DNA from 3 places in the Rhizobium sp. P1_B8 genome. Region 3 is predicted to be linked to each of the others. Evidence: predicted binding sites of a transcription regulator. Region 3 holds the regulator's gene; each other region holds the start of a gene.
The links. Region 3 encodes LexA, which represses DNA repair genes until DNA is damaged. Its sites were predicted from a motif close to TGTTCNNNNTGTGTTCNG; they were not measured.
Positions count from the first base shown of each region.

Region 1: AC1D2N_RS02170 (putative DNA modification/repair radical SAM protein) is a predicted target of LexA. The motif match lies at 2,926-2,943, and genes of this name have one in related genera.
Region 2: ruvC (crossover junction endodeoxyribonuclease RuvC) is a predicted target of LexA. The motif match lies at 1,753-1,770, and genes of this name have one in related genera.

Region 1 is NZ_JBFTZZ010000001.1:456,278-463,722, reverse strand. It holds gene carB (carbamoyl-phosphate synthase large subunit) at 1-156, shown strand, start outside; gene AC1D2N_RS02175 (UdgX family uracil-DNA binding protein) at 234-1,688, opposite strand; gene AC1D2N_RS02170 (putative DNA modification/repair radical SAM protein) at 1,688-2,920, opposite strand; gene greA (transcription elongation factor GreA) at 3,174-3,650, shown strand; gene AC1D2N_RS02160 (glycosyltransferase family 4 protein) at 3,678-4,736, shown strand; gene AC1D2N_RS02155 (dicarboxylate/amino acid:cation symporter) at 4,810-6,144, opposite strand; gene AC1D2N_RS02150 (sensor histidine kinase) at 6,369-7,445, shown strand, end outside.
Region 2 is NZ_JBFTZZ010000025.1:87,538-94,982, forward strand. It holds gene AC1D2N_RS26005 (PIN domain-containing protein) at 1-234, opposite strand, end outside; gene AC1D2N_RS26010 (AbrB/MazE/SpoVT family DNA-binding domain-containing protein) at 231-491, opposite strand; gene ruvA (Holliday junction branch migration protein RuvA) at 546-1,160, opposite strand; gene ruvC (crossover junction endodeoxyribonuclease RuvC) at 1,202-1,711, opposite strand; gene AC1D2N_RS26025 (methyl-accepting chemotaxis protein) at 1,956-4,271, shown strand; gene AC1D2N_RS26030 (LLM class flavin-dependent oxidoreductase) at 4,397-5,398, shown strand; gene AC1D2N_RS26035 (YebC/PmpR family DNA-binding transcriptional regulator) at 5,608-6,354, opposite strand; gene AC1D2N_RS26040 (pyridoxamine 5'-phosphate oxidase family protein) at 6,496-6,999, shown strand; gene AC1D2N_RS26045 (MBL fold metallo-hydrolase) at 7,136-7,445, opposite strand, start outside.
Region 3 is NZ_JBFTZZ010000017.1:238,828-246,272, forward strand. It holds gene gltA (citrate synthase) at 1-187, opposite strand, end outside; gene AC1D2N_RS21525 (ComEC/Rec2 family competence protein) at 478-2,910, shown strand; gene lexA (transcriptional repressor LexA) at 2,891-3,610, opposite strand; gene AC1D2N_RS21535 (VOC family protein) at 3,809-4,705, shown strand; gene kdsA (3-deoxy-8-phosphooctulonate synthase) at 4,702-5,547, shown strand; gene eno (phosphopyruvate hydratase) at 5,795-7,069, shown strand; gene AC1D2N_RS21550 (FtsB family cell division protein) at 7,206-7,445, shown strand, end outside.

The sequences.
Region 1 (7,445 bases), on a different contig from region 3:
GCGATCTCGGACTCCAAGTCGCTCCGCCGTGCGACGCTGATGCAGAAGGTGCCCTACTACACGACGATGGCAGGCGCAGAGGCCGCCGCCCAGGCGATCAAGGCGCTAAAAGCCGGCAATCTGGAAGTGCGGCCGCTGCAGAGCTATTTCGCCTGAGATACCGAACGCCACCGCTCGATGAGCGATGGCGCCAGCCTTGCCGCTGAGGCATCGCCGGAGGCTTCGGAATCAGTTTATGCAGCCGCCAGCATAAGGCGCTGAATTGTCAGCATATCTTCGCGAAATCGTGCCAGTTCATCCGCTTTCAGCCGCTCGTCGGGAATACGCAGCAGATAGGATGGATGCACCGTCACGAAGAGCGTTCGCCTCTCGTCGATCGCGATCGCTTTCCCCCTGACATCCTGCAGCCGCTGTTTCGTATCGGTCAGCGCCGCAAGCGCCGTCGCGCCCATGGCGACGACCAGCTTCGGCTTGATCAGCGCCATCTCCAGATCGAGCCACCAGCGGCAATGCTTTACCTCGCCCATATTGGGCTTCTGATGGATGCGACGCTTGCCACGCGGCTCATATTTGAAATGCTTGACGGCATTGGTGACGTAAAGCGATGAGCTGTCGATGCCCGCTTCAGTGATCACTTGATCGAGGAGCCTGCCGGCGGGACCGACGAAGGGGCGCCCTGATATATCCTCCTGGTCGCCCGGCTGCTCGCCGACGAACATCACCTCGGCATCGCGCGGCCCCTCCCCGAACACGGTTTGCGTCGCCTTCGCATGAAGCGGACAACGGGTGCAGGCGGCAGCTTCCGCGCGCAGCGCTTCCAGCGTGCCCGCCGGTGCTTCAGGTTCGGCGGGAAGGCTGCGTGCCGCCTGCTGAAGCCGGTCATGAAAAGGCAACGACTGGGTCGCCTCTCGTGCGGCCATGGCCCGCACCTTGCTCTCCGCCGATGCGATTAGCCCAGGGATGAGATCGGCTTCTGGCAGGTTCTTCCAGTATTTTTTCGGCATCTCCGCCTGCATCGCCTTCAGCTTCAATCGCGCCGGATTGAAAATGCTGGCGTAGTAGGTGCGCCAAAGTTCATCGGCAGCATCGGTGAGATTGGGTTTTTCGCACGGCTCGTCGCTCATCGTCAGCCGCTCGCCATCCCAGGCGGCCGATCCCTTGGGCGTGACGATCAGCCAGTCCATGTCGGTGAAGCGCCGTTGGAAGAAGGGGGCAGTGCGCCTGACGATATGGTGATCCGGCTCGAACCAGGCGAGGAATTTTCGACGGTCAGCCGATACCGTACCAACCTCCTTGAAGCGGATGAAGGCCGTCATCTTGTGCGCGTCGCGTCGAACGTTTTTCGCCAACAGCCTGGCACGGGCAACGTCCTCGTCGGAAGCCACTTCAAGCAGTTGCCGGTCCAGTTGCAGCCGCCAGAGCAGACGGTAAAGCAGGGAAAAGCGCGCCGGGTCGGAATGGCAGAGAACTGTCTGCGCGAGCTCGATGAAGGCGGGCGGCACCGTCATCGGCTTGCGTGCCATGATAGGCGCCGGCGGCATGGCGTCGCGTTGAAACGCAAGGTCCGCCTCCGCGCCTTTTTCGCGCCAATCGATCTCTTCCGGCAGGATGCCCGCAGCCGCGAAAGCGCGCGCGGCGTCGCGCCATTCGGCAAGCTCCCCGCGTCCCGTAAGCACGACCCGGCGCATCACAGCAACGACAATTGTTCGGGTTGCGGTTCGAACATGGCGCGAAGGTCGGGGCGCTCGATCAATCGGCGCGGCGACCAGCCTTCCGCCGAGATGAAGGATTGGACCTTCTTGATCGAAATGCCGAGCCGCTGGAGATCGTCCAACCGCAACCGGCGAAAACGCCGAGCCGAAACGATCGCTTTGACTGTCTTGGTGCCGAGACCGGGCACGCGCAGCAACCGTTCACGCTCGGCTTTGTTGATATCGACGGGAAACTCGGCCCGGTTGGCGAGCGCCCAGGCAAGTTTGGGGTCGAGCGTGAGATCGAGCATGCCACCCGCCTGGTTCGCGGTGATCTCGTCGATGCCGAAACCGTAGAATCGGTAGAGCCAATCGGCCTGATAGAGCCGGTGCTCGCGCATCAGCGGCGGCTTGATCAGAGGCAGATTTTTCGACGAGTCCGGGATGGGGCTGAAGGCGGAATAATAGACGCGCTTCAGGCCGTAGCTGCTGTAAAGCCGGCCGCTGGTCGCAAGAATCGTCGCATCGTTCGCCCCGTCGGCGCCGACGATCATCTGCGTGCTCTGGCCGGCCGGCACGAAACGTTGACGCTTCTTCGTCCGCAGCGTCGGTTCGCTGGCGGCCTCGATCTTCAGCCTCAGATCTCCCATCGATCGCCGGATATTGGCAGGCTTCTTTTCCGGCGCGAAGCGGGTGATGCCGTTGTCCGTCGGCAACTCGATGTTAAGCGACAGCCTGTCGGCATAAAGCCCCGCCTCCTCGATCAGACGCGGTGACGCCTCGGGGATCGATTTCAGATGGATATAGCCGCGGAAATTATGGGGCACACGCAGTTCGCGGACGATGCGGACCATCTCTTCCATCGTGTAATCGGACGAACGAATGATGCCGGAGGAAAGGAACAGGCCTTCGATATAGTTGCGGCGGTAGAATTCCAGCGTCAGCCAGATGACCTCCTCGGGCGTAAAGCGCGCCCGTTCGACATTGCTCGACGAGCGATTGACGCAATAGGCGCAGTCGTAGATGCAGAAATTGGTCAGCAGTATTTTTAGAAGCGAAATGCACCGCCCGTCCGGTGCATAGGCATGACAGATGCCGGACCCCTCGGTCGAACCGAGCCCGCCACTTGCCCGGGAATCACGTGTCACCGTGCCGCTGGAAGCGCAGGAAGCGTCATATTTCGCGGCATCGGAAAGGATGGCCAAGCGTTCTGTGAGCGACTTCTTCATTAGTATGTTCACTATATGTTCTCTTGAGCGGAGTCAATTGGGACGATCGGATTTCTGCCCATTTTCAAGGCGCACCACCTGATATCGGGGCGGGCCGCGTTTCTCTTATGCGAATTTTCTGGAAATCGGCCTTGGCGATCTGCTATAAGCGTCCGACTAAGATTGTGGCACGGTTCCGAAGCTCCCCTTCGGGACCTGTTTTCTTTTGTGTTCGCCGCTGATTGTGCGGATACGAGGATTGAAGGACAGAAAAATGGTTGAAAAGGTACCGATGACACCGGGCGGTTTCGTCAAGCTGCAGGAAGAGCTGCGCTGGCGCCAGCAGGAGGAGCGCCCCCGAATCATCGAGGCGATCGCCGAAGCCCGTGCTCATGGCGACCTTTCCGAAAACGCCGAATACCACGCCGCCAAGGAAGCCCAGAGCCACAATGAAGGCCGCATCAGCGAGTTGGAAGACCTGACGGCGCGCGCCGAGGTCATCGACCTCACCAAGATGTCGGGCGACAAGATCAAGTTCGGCGCCAAGGTGAAGCTCATCGACGAGGACACCGAGGAAGAAAAGACCTACCAGATCGTCGGCGACCAGGAAGCCGACGTCAAGGCCGGCCGCATCTCCATCTCCTCGCCAATCGCCCGTGCGCTGATCGGCAAGGAAGTCGGCGATTCCATCGAGGTCAACGCGCCGGGCGGCTCCAAGGCCTACGAAATCCTCCAGGTTTCCTGGGGCTGATCGCCCGCGAGCCGCGAGACCCCTCCCTTGCCTGATATCCGTGACGTCGAGATCATTGCGCCCAATTTCAAGCGCCGGCTCTCCGGCGTCACGTCGACAATCGTCCAGCTCATCCCGTGCCAGATCCGGCTCGGCATCAAGATCGCGACACTCGGCCCCGGCCTGCCGGAGGACCTGCCGAAACTGAAGTGGCGGCAGCTCCTCGGCCTTTGGCGCCCGCCGGCGCGCCGGCGCCGGCGTGTCTGGCACGCTCGCCGCAACAACGAGATGGCCGTCGGCATCCTGCTTCGCCATCTCACGCGCATGCCGCTGAAGCTTCTCTTCACCTCGGCCGCGCAACGCCGCCACACCGCCTATACGAAATGGCTGATCCGTCGCATGGACGCCGTCATCGCGACCAGCGACCGTTCCGGCTCGTTCCTCGAGGTGCCGCACACGGTCATCCAGCACGGCGTCGACCTTGCTCTGTTCCATCCGCCGGAAACCGCAGAGGACGGCATCGCCGCCACCGGCCTGCCCGGCCGCCATCTGGTCGGCTGCTTCGGCCGTGTGCGCCATCAGAAAGGCACTGATCTTTTCGTCAGGGCGATGATCGAACTGCTGCCGCAACATACTGAGTGGACGGCAGTCGTCTCCGGCCGCGTGACGGCGGAGCACGTGGCATTCGCAGACAAACTCAAGGCGGATGTCGTCGCCGCCGGACTGAGCGACCGTATCCTCTTTCTCGGCGAAGTGCCTGACATCAAGATCTGGTATCGCCGCCTGACGCTTTACGTCGCCCCCTCCCGCAACGAGGGCTTCGGCCTGACGCCGCTCGAAGCCATGGCCTCGCGAACCGCGGTGGTGGCATCGGATGCGGGCGCCTATGCCGAGCTCATCGTCACGGGCGAGACAGGTTCGGTCGTCGCCGCCGGCGATGGCGAGGCGCTGACGCGGGCAATCGCGCCCTATATCGCAGATCCCGCTCTGGCGCTCGCGCATGGCGAGAATGCGCTGCGGCATGTCAGCGCGAATTTCGCGCTGGAGAAGGAAGCAAGTGCGATCGGCGCCGTTTATAACAGTCTTCTCGGCGACAATCGCAGCTGAAGCAGAAAAGAGAAACGGCCCGTTGGATGACGGGCCGCTGCAGGACTTTTAAGGATAAGGGGATAGCGGCTGACTATTCGGCCGGCTGCAGCCCGGCAGCCGAAGTATCCTCTCCGGTCTGGCCGCCCAGTGCTGCGGCGAGTTGCACCGTATCCAGCTCGTTTTCCCAACGTGCCACGACGATCGTCGCCACCGCATTGCCGACGAGGTTCGTCAGCGCCCGGCATTCCGACATGAAGCGGTCGATGCCGAGGATGAGCGCCATGCCAGCGACCGGCACGGATGGGACGACGGAGAGCGTTGCGGCAAGCGTGATGAAGCCGGCGCCGGTGATGCCTGCGGCACCCTTCGAGCTCAGCATCGCCACCAGCAGCAGCAGGATCTGGTCACCCCAGGAGAGATGGATGCCGGTTGCCTGAGCAATGAACAAGGCAGCCAGCGTCATGTAGATGTTGGTGCCGTCAAGATTGAAGGAATAGCCGGTCGGGATGACGAGACCGACGACCGAGCGCTTGCAACCGGCCTTTTCCATCTTGTTCATCAGCCCCGGAAGTGCGGCTTCCGAAGACGAGGTGCCGAGGACCAGCAGCAGTTCTTCCTTGATGTAGCGCAGCAGCGCCACGATCGAGAAGCCGTTGTAGCGGGCAACAGCACCGAGAACGATGAAGACGAAGAGCAGAGACGTGATGTAGAAAGTGCCGATCAGCATGGCAAGGTTGGCGATCGATCCGACGCCGTACTTGCCGATGGTGAATGCCATGGCGCCGAAGGCGCCGATCGGGGCAGCCTTCATGAGGATGGCGACGAGCTTGAACACGGGAGCCGTCAGGGAATTGAGGAAGTTGACGACCTGCTCGCCCTTTTCGCCGACCATGGCGAGCGCAATGCCGAAGAGCACCGAGAAGAACAGAACCTGCAGAATATCGCCATCGGCAAAGGCGCCGACAATCGTCGTCGGGATGATGTTGGTGAGGAAGCCGACGATGCTCTGCTCATGCGCCTTGGCGGCAAAGGTGGCGACGGCGGCCGGATCCAGCGAGGCCGGATCGATGTTCATGCCGGCGCCTGGCTGGACGACATTGGCGACGATCAGGCCGATGATGAGCGCCAATGTCGAGAAGGTCAGGAAGTACAGCATCGCCTTGCCGGCGACGCGGCCGACCTTCTGCAGGTCGCTCATGCCGGCAATGCCGGTCGCAACCGTCAGAAAGATCACCGGCGCAATGATCATCTTGACGAGCTTGATGAAGGCATCGCCGAGCGGCTTCAGCTGGGTGCCGAGTTCGGGATAGAAATGACCGAGAAGGATACCCGCAGCGATGGCCACGAGAACCTGAACGTAAAGATGGCTATAAAAGGGCTTCTTGCCCTTGCTGCCTGCGACTGCATCGAGTGGTGCTGCGATCATGATGTCCTCCTAGTGGCTCGTCCGGAACGAACTCCGGCCTCCCGAGCCGTTCGCTTCAAGTCCAACAGCTCAGCCGTTGTTGCCACCTCCTTCGCAATCGCCGTGCCAGTTTTAAGTCGCCAACCAACCGATTGAATTTATTAGTGAAAAATTTACGAGACTGCTGACAACTCATTAATCAATGCGGAAATCCGCACAAATCCATTTGCGTTTCGTGCAGAAAAATGCACAAATCCGCCATGTCCGTGTCGCAGAAATTGTGGCCTTCCCTGCCCCTGCAACACCGCATCCGCCGGATGTGGTGGACCTATGCCGCGCTCGCCTTCCTCGCAGTCGTCGCAAGCCTTTGGACCAGCGGCGAGATCGGCCAGCACCGGGCGGAGGCTGCCCTCGAGGAGCAGGCCCGCATGGATGTGACGCTGAATGCGGCGTTGCTGCGCACGGTCCTCGAAAAATACCGGGCGCTTCCCTTCGTGCTGTCGCAGGACACCGCGCTCGCCGCGGCGCTGGTGGGAAACGATGCCGGCACGTTCGAGCGGCTCAGTCAGAAGCTGGAAATGCTGGCGGCGGGCACGAAGGCCGCCGTCATCTATGTCATCGACAAGGACGGCATGGCGGTTTCGGCCAGCAACTGGCGCGAGCCGACGAGCTTCGTCGGCAATGACTACCGCTTCCGGGAGTATTTTCAGGGGGCGGTCGAACGAGGACAGGCCGAGCACTTCGCGCTCGGCACGGTCAGCAAGAAACCGGGTCTTTATATCTCGCAGCGGATTTCGGGCAGCAATGGCTTGCTGGGTGTCGTCGTGGTCAAGGTCGAATTCGACGACGTCGAGGCGGATTGGAATGCCTCCGGCACCCCGTCCTACGTCGTTGACGAGCGTGGCATTGTCCTCATCACCAGTCTTCCATCATGGCGGTTCATGACAATCGGCCGGATCGCCGAAGACCGGCTGACAGCGATCCGCGAAAGCCTCCAATTCGGCGCTGCGCCACTTCAACCCCTGCCCCTCGACATGGTCCGAAACCTCGGCGAAGGGCTCGATGTCGTCGAGATCGTCATGCCCGGCGATGCCGGGAAAACCAGGTTTCTCGATGTCGCAACGTCGGTGCCGGCGACCGGATGGCATTTGCAGCATCTGGTGGCGCTGGGGCCGTCGGTCGATGCGGGGATTCGCGAAGCCCGCATGCTGGCATTGCTCATACTCCTGCCACTGCTGGCTGGAGCAGCCTTCCTCTTGCGCCGCCGCCATACGATCGCCCTGCGGATCTCGAGCGAACAGCAAGCACGAGAGGAACTGGAA
Region 2 (7,445 bases), on a different contig from region 3:
TTCAAGGATCAGGTCGGCCGAGTCCAACAAGTCCGAAATCGCCTCCATGATCTGTTCTCTCTTCAGCTTGATCCGTTGTCTCAAGAACCAGGCGCATTCCATCAGCGTGATGCAACTGATATAGCCGGGTGCCGTATCGGACAGGCTCGCGAAGAGCGTTGTGACCTTCTCCGTCTGGACGACATCGTCCTTCAGGAGGAAGCGCAGCATAATATTGGTGTCGAGGCCAATCATCTTGCACTAGTCGCGTGATCGGCGATGGCTTCCCCAATCGCCTCGTCCATTTCCGTCAAAGTGATCGTCGGTCGGTTCGGATCGTGAAACTTGCCTGCAAGGTCGATGGCGCGTTTGTTCTTGGCTTTCATGATGATTTCGCCATCGCGATTGATGTAGCGGATCCTGTCGCCGGACTTCAGATTCAGCAATTCACGAACTTCAGCCGGAATTGTTGTCTGGCCCTTCGATGTCATCGTACCGTAGTAGATATTCATGCGGATCTCCTTACCATTCAAGTTTAGTAAGGAATAGCGATATATTCAAGGAAATCACCGCGCCAGCTCTTTCAATCCCAGCCTGATCAGTTTGGCGCTGTCGGCGCCATCGCCCGCCGCCTTCATTGCCGCGGCAACCGCATTCGCGGCCTGGTCGCGGGAATAGCCGAGGTTGGTCAGTGCGGACACCGCATCGGCGACGGGTGCTGCCGCGACGCCTTCACCGAGTTCCTGCTTGAGAGCGATATTGATCGCTTCGCCGGCAAAGGCCGGCGCCCGGTTCTTGAGCTCGGTGACAAGACGCATCGCCACTTTCGGACCGACGCCCGGCGCACGCGAGACGGCGGCGCGGTCCTGCAGGGCGATCGCATTGGCGAGTTCGCCTGGCGTCAACGTCGAGAGCACGGCGAGCGCCACCTTGGCACCGACGCCCTGGACGCTCTGGAGCAGGTTGAACCATTCCCGCTCCAGCGCGGTCATGAAGCCGAAGAGCCTCAGCTGGTCCTCACGCACATAGGTTTCGATAAACAGCACGCAGGCCTCGCCGGCCGAGCCGAGCTTGGACAGGGTGCGGGCCGAGCAATGGGCGACGTAGCAGACGCCGTGCACATCGACGAGCACATAGTCTTCGCCGATCTCGTCTATGGTGCCTTTCAGCTTGCCGATCATGGGTCGGGTCTCTCAGCAGATGGGAACAAGTCAAGTATAGATTAACCGGCCAGTGCCTGGCGCATCCGGTTGCTGCCGCGATTGTGCGCATGGCAGATGGCGATCGCCAAGGCGTCGGCGGCGTCGTCGCCCTTGAATTCGACTTTCGGCATCAGGATCTTCAACATCATATGGATCTGGTGCTTTTCGCCATGGCCGACACCGATGACGGCCTTCTTGACGGCGTTCGGGGCATATTCGGAGACCGGCAGCCCGGCACGTGCCGGCACCAGCATGGCGATGCCACGGGCCTGGCCAAGCTTCAGGGTTGCCACCGCATCCTTGTTGACGAAGGTCTGTTCGACGGCGGCTTCATCCGGCTTATAGCTGTGGACCATCTCCGCCAGGCCGTCGTGCAGCTGGCAGAGACGGGAGGCAAGGTCCATGTCTCCATCAGAGGTCACGGTTCCAGATGCCACAAACCGCAGGGAATTGCCTGATGTGTCGATCACTCCCCAGCCGGTGCGACGAAGCCCGGGATCGATGCCGACGATGCGAATCGTATTTTGCATGGTTCAACCTATAGCGATTGCGAAATAAGTGCCATCGATATGTGAACAAAACAAAAACGTTCCTGAATTTCGGCCCTGCCATTTACCGCGAATTAAAACAGATGCCTGAATTCTAGTCATCGAATACGAGAGGGGCTTCTTTTGGCAAAGAGTTAAGCCTCCGATGTTCTGTTTACAGGTCAGTAGATCAGGCATGCGCTGCGTGCCCGCGCTGGCAGGCGCGTTCAGAAGGGGTTCGTTGTACATGGCTCAGAGATTTCAGTCCCTGTCCTTCAAGGTCATCGTCACGTTCATTCTGATGACCGTGCTGTCCATCGCGGTCATCGATGTGCTTGCCTATTTCGCCAGCAGCCGCATTTCCGACGAGCAGGCGCTGAAGGCCAAGGAAAGTGTGCTGATTTTTCGCGGCGACATGCTGCAGGACCAGCTGACGCAGCTTGAAAACCAAGCAAATTCCATCGCGCGCATCGAGGCGCTGCAGATGTCGATCACCAATCTGAAGAGCGGCTGGAAGACCATCGAGAAGACCGCGGGCGATGCCCGCGCCGAACTGAAGAAGGTTTTCATAGCAGGCAACCCCAACCCCGCCGACCAGCGCGAGAAGCTCATCAAGCCGGAAGGGCCGAGCGGCTTTTATTATTCGAGCCACGAGAAGACGCAGGGCGAAGTCGCCCGCGACCTCGAGGATACCGCCTTCAGCGATCTGCTGATTGTCGATCTCGAGGGCACCGTTCTCTATTCCTATAAGAAGGAAGACGACTTCGCCGAGAACCTGAAGTCGGATGCCTGGAAGAGGACCGGCGCCGGCATCGCATTCGCCAAGGCGATCGAGAATACCGCCAAGGCGACCGATGATGCAGCGCCGACAGGCTTTTCCGGCCTTCGTGTCGATGCCGGCAGCGGCAAGTCGGCGATCTTTTATGCCGTGCCGATCGTCAAGCTTGGAGCGGCCAAGGGCGTCATTCTCTTCAAGGTGCGCGACGAGATCGTCACCGGCATCCTCGCCAAGGGCATCGTCCAGGGCAGCACGGCGCGGGCGGCGATCGTCTCCGGCGATGGCTCCGCCGTCGGCCTCGACGCGAGCGGCAAGCTTGCGACGCTCGATACGACGCCCTTCACCTTCATCAAGAGCGCGCTTGCCAGTTCGGCGATGACGGTTGCCGATTTCAGCCGGGCGGACGGCGCGGCCCGCGCCTATGTCCGCGGTATCGACTATCGCGGCGACCGTTTCCTCGTGGCCGAGAGCGTGCTTCTGAGCGAGCTCAATGCCGGCTCGATCGAGATCGCCACCCTGCTGACGATGATTGGCGTCGGCGTGCTCGTCGTCATGGCGATCGCGACCGGGCTCGTCACCAATTTCCTGTTTTCGCCGCTTGCGCGGCTTGCCGGCGTCACCCGCGATGTCGCCGACGGCAAGCTCGACAGCGAGATCGGCAGCCTGAACCGCAAGGACGAGATCGGCACGATGGCCAACGCGCTCGACCGCTTCCGCCACTCGCTGATCGAAAGCCGCGAGCTCGAAGCTGCCAGCGAAGAGACCCGCCTGCAGGCCGAGCACGACCGCCAGCAGAATCTGGCCGAGCGTGAGGCCGAGGCCAAGACGCTGCAGCAGGTGGTCGAGGCGATTGACGAGGGCCTGCATCATCTGGCGAACGGCGATCTCGCCTACCAGATCGATACGCGCTTCCCGAACGAGCTCGAAAGCCTGCGGGTCAATTTCAACGAGGCGCTGGCGACGCTCAGCGAAACCATGACGGCAATCGGCGGCAACTCCATGGCGGTGCGCGCCGGCTCCGAGGAGATGCGCACCGGCGCCGACGAGCTTGCCGGGCGCACCGAGCGCCAGGCCGGCTCGATCACCGAGACGGCAAATGCGATCAGCGCCATCACCCAGTCGGTCCGCCGGCAGATCGAGCGAGCCGAACAGGCCGAGCGCATCGCCCGCGACGCCAAGAAGGAGACGACGGGTTCCGGCCAGATCATGCGCGAGACGATCGCGGCGATGGAGGCAATCCAGGCCTCCTCGCGCCAGATCAACACGATCATCTCAGTCATTGACGACATCGCCTTCCAGACCAACCTCCTGGCCCTCAATGCCGGTGTTGAGGCAGCGCGCGCCGGTGAATCCGGCAAGGGTTTCGCCGTCGTCGCCATGGAAGTGCGCGAGCTGGCCCAGCGCTCATCGAGTGCGGCCAAGGAGATCTCCAGCCTGCTGCAGAAATCGACGCATGAGGTCGAAAGCGGCGTTACGCTTGTGGAAAAAGCGGGCGTTGCGCTGACGGGCATCGGCGCCCATGTCGAGGCGATCAATGGGCAGATCAACGAGATCATGGGTGCGACCCGCGAGGAGGCCAATACACTGCGTGAGATCAATAGCGCCGTCGCAGAACTCGACACGATGACGCAACAGAACGCCTCGATGGTCGAGGAGACGACGGCGGCGATCCACCGGCTGGCGACGGAAGCCCTGGAAATGGACCGCCAGCTCGACAATTTCACGCTACCGCATAGCCATCACAAGCAGAGCGCCGAGGTGCATGTGCTGCGCCGTCAGCGGTAAGCCACACCTTTCCACATTGCATAAGGGTCGCGCTCGCGCGGCCTTTTTTGTTGCGTCCATGGTTTGGAATGGCGCCGGCGCGAACCTACATAGACGGCATCGTCCAACTGCCCGGCAGGTTTCCCATGGTTCCCTTCTCCATACTCGACCTTTCCCCCGTTGCCGAAGGCAGCACCGTGCACCAGTCCCTCAAGGCCTCGGCGCGAATGGCTGTGAAGGCCGAGGAGTTCGGTTACAAGCGCTTCTGGCTTGCTGAACATCACGGCATGCCGGGGATCGCCAGCGCTGCCACATCAGTCGTCATCGGCCATGTCGGGGCCGCGACAAAGCGCATCCGCATCGGCTCCGGCGGCATCATGCTGCCCAATCACTCGCCGCTCGTCATCGCCGAGCAGTTCGGTACGCTGGAGGCACTCTTCCCCGGCCGTATCGATCTCGGCCTCGGGCGCGCGCCGGGAACCGACATGCGCACGGCACAGGCGCTGCGGCGCAACCTCGAGGCCGGTGCAAACAGCTTCCCGAACGACGTGGTGGAGCTGCAGCAACTCCTCGATACGCCGGTCGAGAACCAGGCGATCCTCGCAGTTCCCGGCAATGGTTCACATATCCCGATCTGGCTGCTCGGCTCCAGTCTCTACAGCGCCCAGCTCGCCGCCATGCTCGGGCTTCCCTATGCCTTCGCCTCGCATTTCGCGCCCGACATGCTGCTCGATGCGATCGCGATCTACCGTGACCGCTTCCAGCCCTCGGCGACGCTCGACAAGCCGCATGTGATGGTCGGCGTCATGGGGGCGGTGGCGGCGACGGACGAGGAGGCGCGCTACCATTTCACCTCCGCCCAGCAGCAATTCGTCAATCTGCGCCGCAATGTCCGCGGCCCGTTCCCACGTCCGGTGACCGATATGGGGGATTTCTGGTCGCCGATGGAGAAGATGAATGTCGAACACACGTTGCGTTATGCCGTGGTAGGTTCGCCGAAGACGGCGGAGGCGAAACTGACTGAGTTTCTGCGGGAAACGCAGGCCGACGAGGTGATCATCTCGATGCCGATCCACGACATTGAGGCGCGGCTGACATCGGTGGAACTATTCGCAGGGCTGGGGAGCTTTATGCGAGCCGCCGCTTAGAACAGGATGATTTTAGACCGGGTCGGCCTAAAATCTGAATCCTGTTCTACATTATATATCAGAGCATGATGTCGTCCGAAAACCGCCCACACTTTTCGGTATCATGCTCTAGGATCTACGCAAGGAGCACTCTGACGGCGCCACCTTTCCGGTAAGAAAAAACCCGGCGTTGCAGCCGGGTTTTTATTTTTGACATCTGCCTGAGGAGATCAGGCCGAGAGCTTCGCCAGCACTTCTTCCGAGACTTCGAAGTTGGAATAGACGTTCTGCACGTCGTCATCGTCTTCCAGGCTGTCGATGAGCTTCATCAGTGACTGGGCTTTTTCTTCGTCCACCGGCACGTTGTTCTGGGCGCGCCAGACGGCCTTGACGGTTTCGGCTTCGCCGAGGCTCGATTCCAGCGCTTTCGCCACTTCGCCGAGGGCTTCGAAGCCGCAGGTGATGTAGTGGCCGTCTTCGTCGGTCTCGACGTCGTCGGCGCCAGCTTCGATTGCGGCTTCCATCACCTTGTCGGCATCGCCGACGGAAAGCTTGTAGGTGATTTCGCCGACATGGTCGAAGGAGAAGGAAACGGAACCGGTTTCGCCGAGAGCGCCGCCGGCCTTGGTGAAGCTCGAGCGGACGTTGGAGGCGGTGCGGTTGCGGTTGTCGGTCAGAGCCTCGACGATGATCGCCGTGCCACCGGGGCCGTAGCCCTCATAGCGGACTTCGTCATAATTTTCGCCGTCAGCGCCGGCTGCCTTCTTGATGGCGCGGTCGATATTGTCCTTCGGCATGGACTGGGCCTTGGCGTTCTGGATCGCCAGGCGAAGGCGGGCGTTCATCGTCGGGTCGGGCAGGCCGGCCTTGGCGGCAACGGTGATTTCGCGCGCAAGCTTGGAGAACATTTTCGACCGCACGGCATCCTGACGGCCTTTGCGGTGCATGATGTTTTTAAACTGTGAATGGCCAGCCATGGCACCCCTGTCCACGTCTCATTGTTCGGAATGGGCCGCCTTATAAGAGCGAAACGGCACCCGTTCAAGGAAAAAGCAGTTCGGAACAAAGGCGAGGGGATGGCGTTTCAATCGAACTCCATCCAACGGAAAGGAACGGTCATGGCAAGTCTCAGCGAGGCGCAGGAACATCCAGCACGTCAGCTCTGGGATCAGGTCAACGATGTCCATGCCGGCATGCTCGGAATTTCCGGACTGGATATGCACATGCAGCCGATGGCGCCGCATGCCGATCCCACCACCAACACCATCTGGTTCTACACCAAGACCGATGCCGACATCGTGCGCGCCATCAAGCCCGGCAGCCGCGCGCATTTCTGTGTCGTCGGTAAGGATCACGACTATCACGCCTGCCTCGCCGGTGTGATTGAGGTGCATCCTGACCCTTCCAAGATCGAGGAATATTGGAGCTCGATCGTCGCAGCCTGGTATGACGGCGGCAAGAAGGACCCCAAGCTCACCATGCTGTCCCTCCATGTCGACGATGCGGAGATCTGGGTTTCCACAGGCAACAAGCTGAAATTCGGCTGGGAGATCGCCAAGGCCAATCTCGACGATGACAAGATGCCGGATGTCGGAATCAAGCGTCACCTGCAGTTCGCTTGACGCGCAGTGCCCCTGCATAATTCCTTAAATCGGAATCGATTTAAGGATAAAATTATGCAGCAATTCAAAGTGCTACAGCGTCCTTTGCGCGTCTGAAAAGACGCGCGGCGCTGTAGAAGGAAAACCGCCGGGCCTTTTACTGCACGCCCTTCAGCACATAGATCAGCGGCTTTTTCGGCAGAGTGCGCATGGAGACGATGATACTGGCATCGGGCGCATTGGCGACGTCGAAATCCTTGCCGAACATCGAGACGAAGGCTTCGACTGGCGGGCCGCGTCGGTGCATCGGCAGGATCAACGACGAGCGTAGCCGCTTGATGACGCGGCTCATGCTGTCGGCGCCCATCGTCAGGCCACCGTCGACGGGGACCATGACGACGTCGAGGCGGCCAATCTCGGTATAATGGGCATCTGTCAGCTCGTAGTGCAGGTGGCCGAGATGGCCG
Region 3 (7,445 bases):
CGCCGTCGATGTAGGTGATTTTCGATTCACAGGATGCAGTCGACGTGAAACCCGGATCGTAGGTGAAGGAAGCCGTGTTCTTGTAGAGGGCACCGATATCGATGACGCTCGGGCCGATCGTGCCGCTTTTAACGGCAAGGTCGACTGATTTGTCACCGATTTTTATTGTAGCGCTTTGATCCGTCATGCTGATCCTCCGAAATGGCGGTGGCGCCATAAAAGCGCCATAGGGGTTAAGCGTCCTCACCGATAGCTATATGATCGCGAGGCTAATGCCAAGTTACCGTGATGGCATTTTGTGCATTGCAGTATCACCTTTTAGGCACTGCAGCGATGAGCCGCATGCATATCGGAAGCCGATGATTCGACTGCTCTTTTGGCTCTTTCAATTTTCCCTCACTTTTCAATCGATTATTCTTGCCGGATTTGATTGGCGGTTGCATTCTGCCTGTCGGGGCGAGTGACCTTGGGCAGCACATGCAGGAGTTGACGACAGTCGAATTGCGGCCGGAAGCAGGCGCCGGCCTTGCCGACTCCGCCGGTTTTTCTCCGGCTGTCGTGGTGACGCGGCTGCCAACGACGCAGTCGGCGACACCGTGGCGCCACCGGCTGCCGGCAGCAGCCTCGCAATCACTGCGTGCCGGCATGCGCATGCTGGGCGAAGAGGCGGACCATGGCCGCCTGCTGCTGTTCTCACCGGTCTTCCTCGGGGCCGGCTCAGCCTTCTGGTTTCTAGCGGCATCGGACTTCCCGCTCATTGCATCGCTGCTCTGCCTGTTGGTGCTGACCGTCGCGGTTCTCATCGCCAGCCGCAGCCGGGCGGCTTTGCGGGCAACGCTGCTGGCGCTTGCACTTGTCGCCTGCGGCGTGGTCTCGGCGCAGCTCGAGAGCCGACGGGCTTCGACCGTGATCCTCGATTCATCAGTGACGACGACGGTGACCGGCCGTGTCGAGCGGCGCGAAGGCGATGGTCGCGGGCGGTGGCGCTATATTCTTGCCGTCACCGGCACAGAGGCGCCGGAGGTGAAGCGGCCGCCGGGGCGCATAACCGCGATCGTCCGCGGCGCGGACGCGCCTTTCGAGATCGGTGATATCATAACCGGCAGAACACGGCTGACGCCGCCAGCAGGTCCAGCGCTTCCTGAGCTCAACGACTTCTCCTTCGGTGCCTATTTCGATCGCATCGGCGCCAACGGCTTCTTCTACGGTGCGCCGACAAAGGTCGATTTGCAGGCAGGTCCGCAAGCGGCCAGATCGACGACGGAAGCGCTGCTCGAAGGTCTCTACCGGCTGCGCAGCGGTATCGGCGACCGCATAAGGTCGATCCTGCCCGGCGACACCGGCGCTTTTGCCGCTGCTCTGGTGACGGACGAGCGGCGCGCCATCTCGAATGAGACGACGGAGGCGCTGCGCCAGTCCGGTCTGGCTCATATCATCGCTATCTCCGGCCTCAATATGGCGCTGTCAGCCGGCATCTTCTTCGTCGGTTTCCGCATGCTGCTCAGCCTCTTTCCCGGTGTCGCCCAAGCCTATCCGACCAAGAAGATCGCCGCTGCCGGCGCGCTCATCGCCGTCACGGCCTATTTCCTGATCTCCGGCTTTGCCGTCTCGGCCGAACGCGCCTTCATCATGATGGCGATCATGTTGATTGCCGTCTTCTTCGACCGGCCGTCGATCAGCCTGCGCAATGTCGCTCTCTCGGCGCTCGTCATTCTCGCCATTTCACCGTCTGAGGTCTTGGGTCCGAGCTTCCAGATGTCCTTTGCTGCGACATTGGCGTTGGTATCTGGCTACCAGCTGTGGAAGGACCGGCGCGTCCGCGAAAACGCTTTCCTGAAGCTGCCGGTTTTTCGGCCCGTCGTTACGGTTGCGGGTTTCTTCGGCGGCGTCTTCCTGACCTCGCTGATCGGCGGCTTTTCTACCGCGCTGTTTTCGATCGAGCATTTTCATCGCCTGACTGCCTATGGCCTGCCGGCAAACCTCGCGACGATGCCGATCATCTCCTTCATCATCATGCCGGCCGGGTTGCTGGCGATGCTGCTCATGCCTTTCGGTCTGGATGTTTTGCCTTGGAAGGTCGTCGGATTCGGCCTCGATCTGGTGATCTCGATCGCAAAGACGGTGTCCGGCTGGGGTGGCGACATCGGCATCGGCCGCTTGCCCGCTTGGTATTTCGCGATAGCCGTCGCAGGCTTTCTGCTGCTGACGCTGCTCCGCACCCGGCTGCGCCATATCGGCACGTCGATCATCGCGATCTCGACGCTAGTCCTCTTGCTTCTGCCGGTTCCCCGGCCGCCGGATCTGGCGATTTCGGAGGATGGTGGTCTCGTCGCAATCGTCGAGGCGGGGGCCATGGCTTCCAACCGTGAAAGACCGCCGGATTTCATCTTCGACCAGTGGCAGAGAGCGCTGGTCCTGCCGACGCATCACCCGCCGAAGATGCTGGATGGTCCTGTTATTCCGCCGGAGGGAGAAGACCGCCGCGTCAGGCTTTCCCGCGATCAGCAGAACGAAGCAAGGTCGGCGATGCGGGCGGCTGCAGCGGCCGGTGAAGCAAACCGCTTTTCCTGCGTCAAGAAGGCCTGGTGCACATCAAGGCTTGGCAATGGTCACGTGGTTGCTGTCATCGACAATGCCGCCTATCTCGGTCCGGCATGCGACGCGGCCGATATCGTCGTGACGTCGGTCCGCCTGCGCTTCAACAGCTGCCGCTCAGGGGCGACGCTCTTCACCGGCGAAACGTTGCGCAAGACCGGTTCCGTCGAGTTGCGCTTCGCCGACGCCGGCCTGGAGGTCGCAACCGCATTCGATGCATTGTCGCGGCCATGGATGCGGCATCGCGCCTATGACTGGCGCAGCAACAGTTTTGCCGAATCCAGACTGCCTGATGTCAGTGATAGCGGCGAATGAGGCCGACGAGCTTGCCCTGAACCTTGACGCGGTCCGGCCCGAAAATCCGGGTCTCGTAAGCCGGGTTGGCCGCTTCCAGTGCGATCGAGGCGCCCTTGCGGCGGAAGCGTTTGAGTGTCGCTTCTTCGTCGTCGACGAGAGCAACGACGATGTCGCCAGGACTTGCGGTGCTGCCGTTGCGAATGATCACGGTGTCGCCGTCGAAGATGCCGGCGTCGATCATCGAATCGCCCTTGACCTCCAGCGCATAATGTTCACCGGAACCGAGCATGTCGGCCGGAACGACGATGTCGTGGGTGTTGTTCTGGATCGCCGAGATCGGAACACCGGCGGCGATACGGCCCATGACCGGCACGGAGACCGAGTTGCCGTTGTCGGCGACGGGTTTTGTGGGAGCAGGAGTGGCGACCGGCTGCGGCTTGCCAAGGCTGCCCTCGATGACGCTGGGCGAAAAGCCCCGCCGGGGCTGAATGCTGGGGCTGTAGGCCTCCGGAAGCTTGATGACCTCGAGCGCACGGGCGCGGTTCGGTAGGCGGCGAATGAAGCCACGTTCCTCGAGCGCCGTAATCAGCCGGTGAATCCCGGACTTGGAAGCGAGGTCCAGGGCATCCTTCATTTCGTCGAAAGATGGCGGAACGCCGGATTCCTTCATGCGCTCATGAATGAAAAGGAGAAGCTCCTGTTGTTTGCGCGTGAGCATCGACGTTGTGACCTCGTGATTGAAACAAATCCAGAACAGACACTATATGTTCCATATGTGTTCCGCAAGTAGCTAAATTTCCGTAAAACTTGGCGCCAACTCGTTGAGATTTTTATTTTCATTCGCCGGATTGGGACACATGTCTTGCATTGAGGGGCGCGCCATCGCACATCTCTTGCCGTTTCCAGGAGGGATATCATGAACGAGCGTTCCGCCAAGCCGCACCCGCTGGATCATGTGGTGCTGCCCGTCGTCAACATTGATCTGGCGCGCGAGAGGCTTGGCAAGCTCGGCTTCACCGTTGCCGCCGATGCACGCCATCCCTTCGGAACGGAAAACGCCTGCGTCTTTTTTGCCGACAAGACCTATCTGGAGCCGCTCGGGATTGCGAGTGTCGAGGAGAGCGAGGCCTCAGCGCGGCAAGGCAATGTTTTCACCGCCCGCAACCGGGCCTTCCGCTTCCGCTGCGGCGAGGAGGGGCTTTCGGGGCTTGCTTTCGGTAGTAAGGATGCCGGCATCGATCATCAGAACTTCGTCGGCAACGGATCGAGCGCCGGCGAGATGCTGCAGTTCACCCGGCCGATGACGATGCCGGACGGTTCTGAGAGCATCGCCGGCTTCAAGCTGGCTTTTGCCGGCGACCTGCGCGCGCCCGATCTCTTCCTTTTCAGCGTCGAACGCGTCAATCCGCTGCCGGCCGACCGCGGCGCGCTGGAGACGCATGCCAATGGCGTCACCGGCATTGCCGAGATCGCGCTCTGCGCGCCTGATGCCGCCGCTTTCGGGGCCTTCGTCGGCCTTGCCGCGGCGCAGGCGGCAGTCGAGAAAACCGGTTTTGGCGTCAATGTTGCTGCTTCGAACGCGAAAATCAGCCTGATGACGCCGGAAGGGCTAGAAGCCTATTTCGAGATCGCCGGCTCATCCGCCGATCGCGGCCTGCGTGGCCGGGCAATCCTCTTCATTGTCGCCGATCTTGCCGTGACAGAAGCGCATTTGGCTGCTAACGGGGTGACATACACGCGCAAGAACAATCGCATTCTGGTGAAGCCCGCGCCCGGGCAGGGCACGCTCTTCGCCTTCGAGGAGACACGATGAGCACTGAGACGAATTCCGAAGTCAAGATCGGCGAAGGCCAAGGCCAGGTCACCTTTTCCAATACCGGCCGCCTGTCGCTGATTGCCGGTCCCTGCCAGATGGAGAGCCGCGACCACGCCTTCATGGTTGCCGGCACGCTGAAAGAGCTTTGCGCAAAGCTCGGCATCGGCCTCGTTTACAAGAGCTCCTTCGACAAGGCGAACCGCACCTCGCTCTCGGCTGAACGCGGCATCGGGATCGAAAAGGGCATGGAGGTCTTTGCCGACCTCAAGAAGGAATTCGGCTTTCCTGTCCTGACCGACGTTCATACCGCCGAGCAATGCGCGGAGGTGGCAAAGGTCGTCGACGTCCTGCAGATCCCGGCCTTCCTTTGCCGACAGACCGACCTTCTCATCGCCGCCGCCAAGACCGGCCGCGTCGTCAATGTCAAGAAGGGCCAGTTCCTCGCTCCCTGGGATATGAAGAACGTCCTGAAGAAGCTCAACGCCAGCGGCAATCCGAACGTGCTGCTGTGCGAGCGCGGCGCCTCCTTCGGCTATAACACGCTGGTTTCCGACATGCGCTCGCTGCCGATCATGGCGGCGATGGGCGCGCCCGTTATCTTCGATGCCACCCATTCCGTGGCGCAGCCGGGTGGGCAGGGCGATTCCTCCGGCGGTCAGCGGGAATTCGTGGAAACGCTGGCGCGCGCAGCAGTGGCCACCGGTATTGCCGGCGTCTTCGTCGAAACCCACCAGGACCCCGACAATGCACCTTCGGACGGCCCCAATATGGTCTATCTCAAGGACATGCCGCGGCTGCTTGAAAAGCTGCTTGCCTTCGATGCGGTCGCCAAGGTTTGACGTTCAACAGCCTGACATGATCGTGCTATAGGCATGTCGCGAAAAAGTGTGCAGCGGTTTTGCGACAACGACATGCGGAAAGCCAAACACCTAAAGCGTGGCAAGCGAATCTGAAGATCGCGACGCGCTTTAGGCGAGATCCGAACGCTGGTTCGAAGGCTGGAAATTGCAGCATTGTAATTTGCACGCCTTCGACTAAGACAGGTTTCGAACCGACTTATCACCACCCACCGAGCAGGAAGAACCCATGACTGCAATCACCGATATCATCGCCCGCGAGATTCTCGATAGCCGTGGCAACCCCACCGTCGAAGTCGATGTCTATCTCGAAGATGGCAGCATGGGCCGCGCGGCCGTTCCCTCGGGCGCCTCCACGGGCGCGCATGAGGCGGTCGAACTGCGCGACGGCGGCAAGCGCTACCTGGGCAAGGGTGTCGAAAAGGCGGTGGAAGCCGCCAACACCGAGATCTTCGACGCGATCGGTGGCATCGATGCTGAAAACCAGATCCAGATCGACAACATCATGATCGAGCTGGACGGCACGCCGAACAAGTCGCGCCTCGGCGCCAATGCCATCCTCGGCGTGTCGCTCGCCGTCGCCAAGGCTGCCGCCCAGGCGTCCGGCCTGCCGCTCTACCGTTATGTCGGCGGCGCTTCCGCCAGCCTGCTGCCGGTGCCGATGATGAACATCATCAACGGCGGCGCCCATGCCGACAATCCGATCGATTTCCAGGAATTCATGATCCTGCCGGTCGGCGCCGATTCGATCGCCGAAGCCGTGCGCATGGGTTCGGAAGTCTTCCATACGCTGCGCAAGGAACTTGCCGCGCAGGGCCATAACACCAATGTCGGCGACGAAGGCGGTTTCGCACCGGGTCTGAAGAGTGCTTCGGAAGCTCTCGACTTCATCATGAAGTCGGTCGAGAAAGCCGGCTACAAGCCGGGCGAGGACATCTACCTCGGCCTCGACTGCGCCTCGACCGAATTCTTCAAGGACGGCAAATACGTTCTCGAAGGGGAAGGCCGCACGCTGGAATCGGGCGCCATGGCCGAATATCTGGCTGAGCTCGCCGCCAAGTATCCGATCATCTCGATCGAGGACGGCATGGCCGAAGACGATTGGGACGGCTGGAAGACGCTGACCGACCTGACCGGCAAGAAGACCCAGCTCGTCGGCGACGATCTCTTCGTTACCAACTCCGCCCGTCTTCGCGACGGCATCCGCATGGGCGTCGCCAACTCGATCCTCGTCAAGGTCAACCAGATCGGCTCGCTGACGGAAACGCTCGATGCCGTCAACACGGCGCACAAGGCGGCCTATACCGCCGTCATGTCGCACCGCTCCGGCGAGACCGAAGATTCGACCATCGCCGATCTCGCGGTCGCCACCAACTGCGGTCAGATCAAGACCGGCTCGCTGTCGCGTTCCGACCGTCTTGCCAAGTACAACCAGCTGATCCGCATCGAAGAGGGCCTCGGCCCGCAGGCCCAGTATGCCGGCCGCTCGATCATTCGCGGCTGATCGGATCTGATGTTCAATGCTTGACCCGCGCCTTCCCGGCGCGGGTTTTTTATTGCGCGGTTTTTAGAGTCAACGAACGGTTAATCTCTGCGCGTTAGATTGAACGAATTGGTAATGCGTTCAAGAGCATGCGTGTATGTGGACAAAGCATCATAAGAAGAGAAAGATCGGTCGCTTCGTCATTCCGGCCATGACGGTCGCCTTCCTCTCCTATTTCGGTTATCATTGCATCCATGGCGATTACGGCCTGCGCGCAACGGAGACGTTCGAGCATCAGCGTGTCGCGCGTGAAAAAGAGCTTGCAGTCTTGAAGGCGAAGCGCGAACATCTGGAAAATCAGGTCGCGCTCCTCAGTGACGGCTCGCTCGACAAGGAT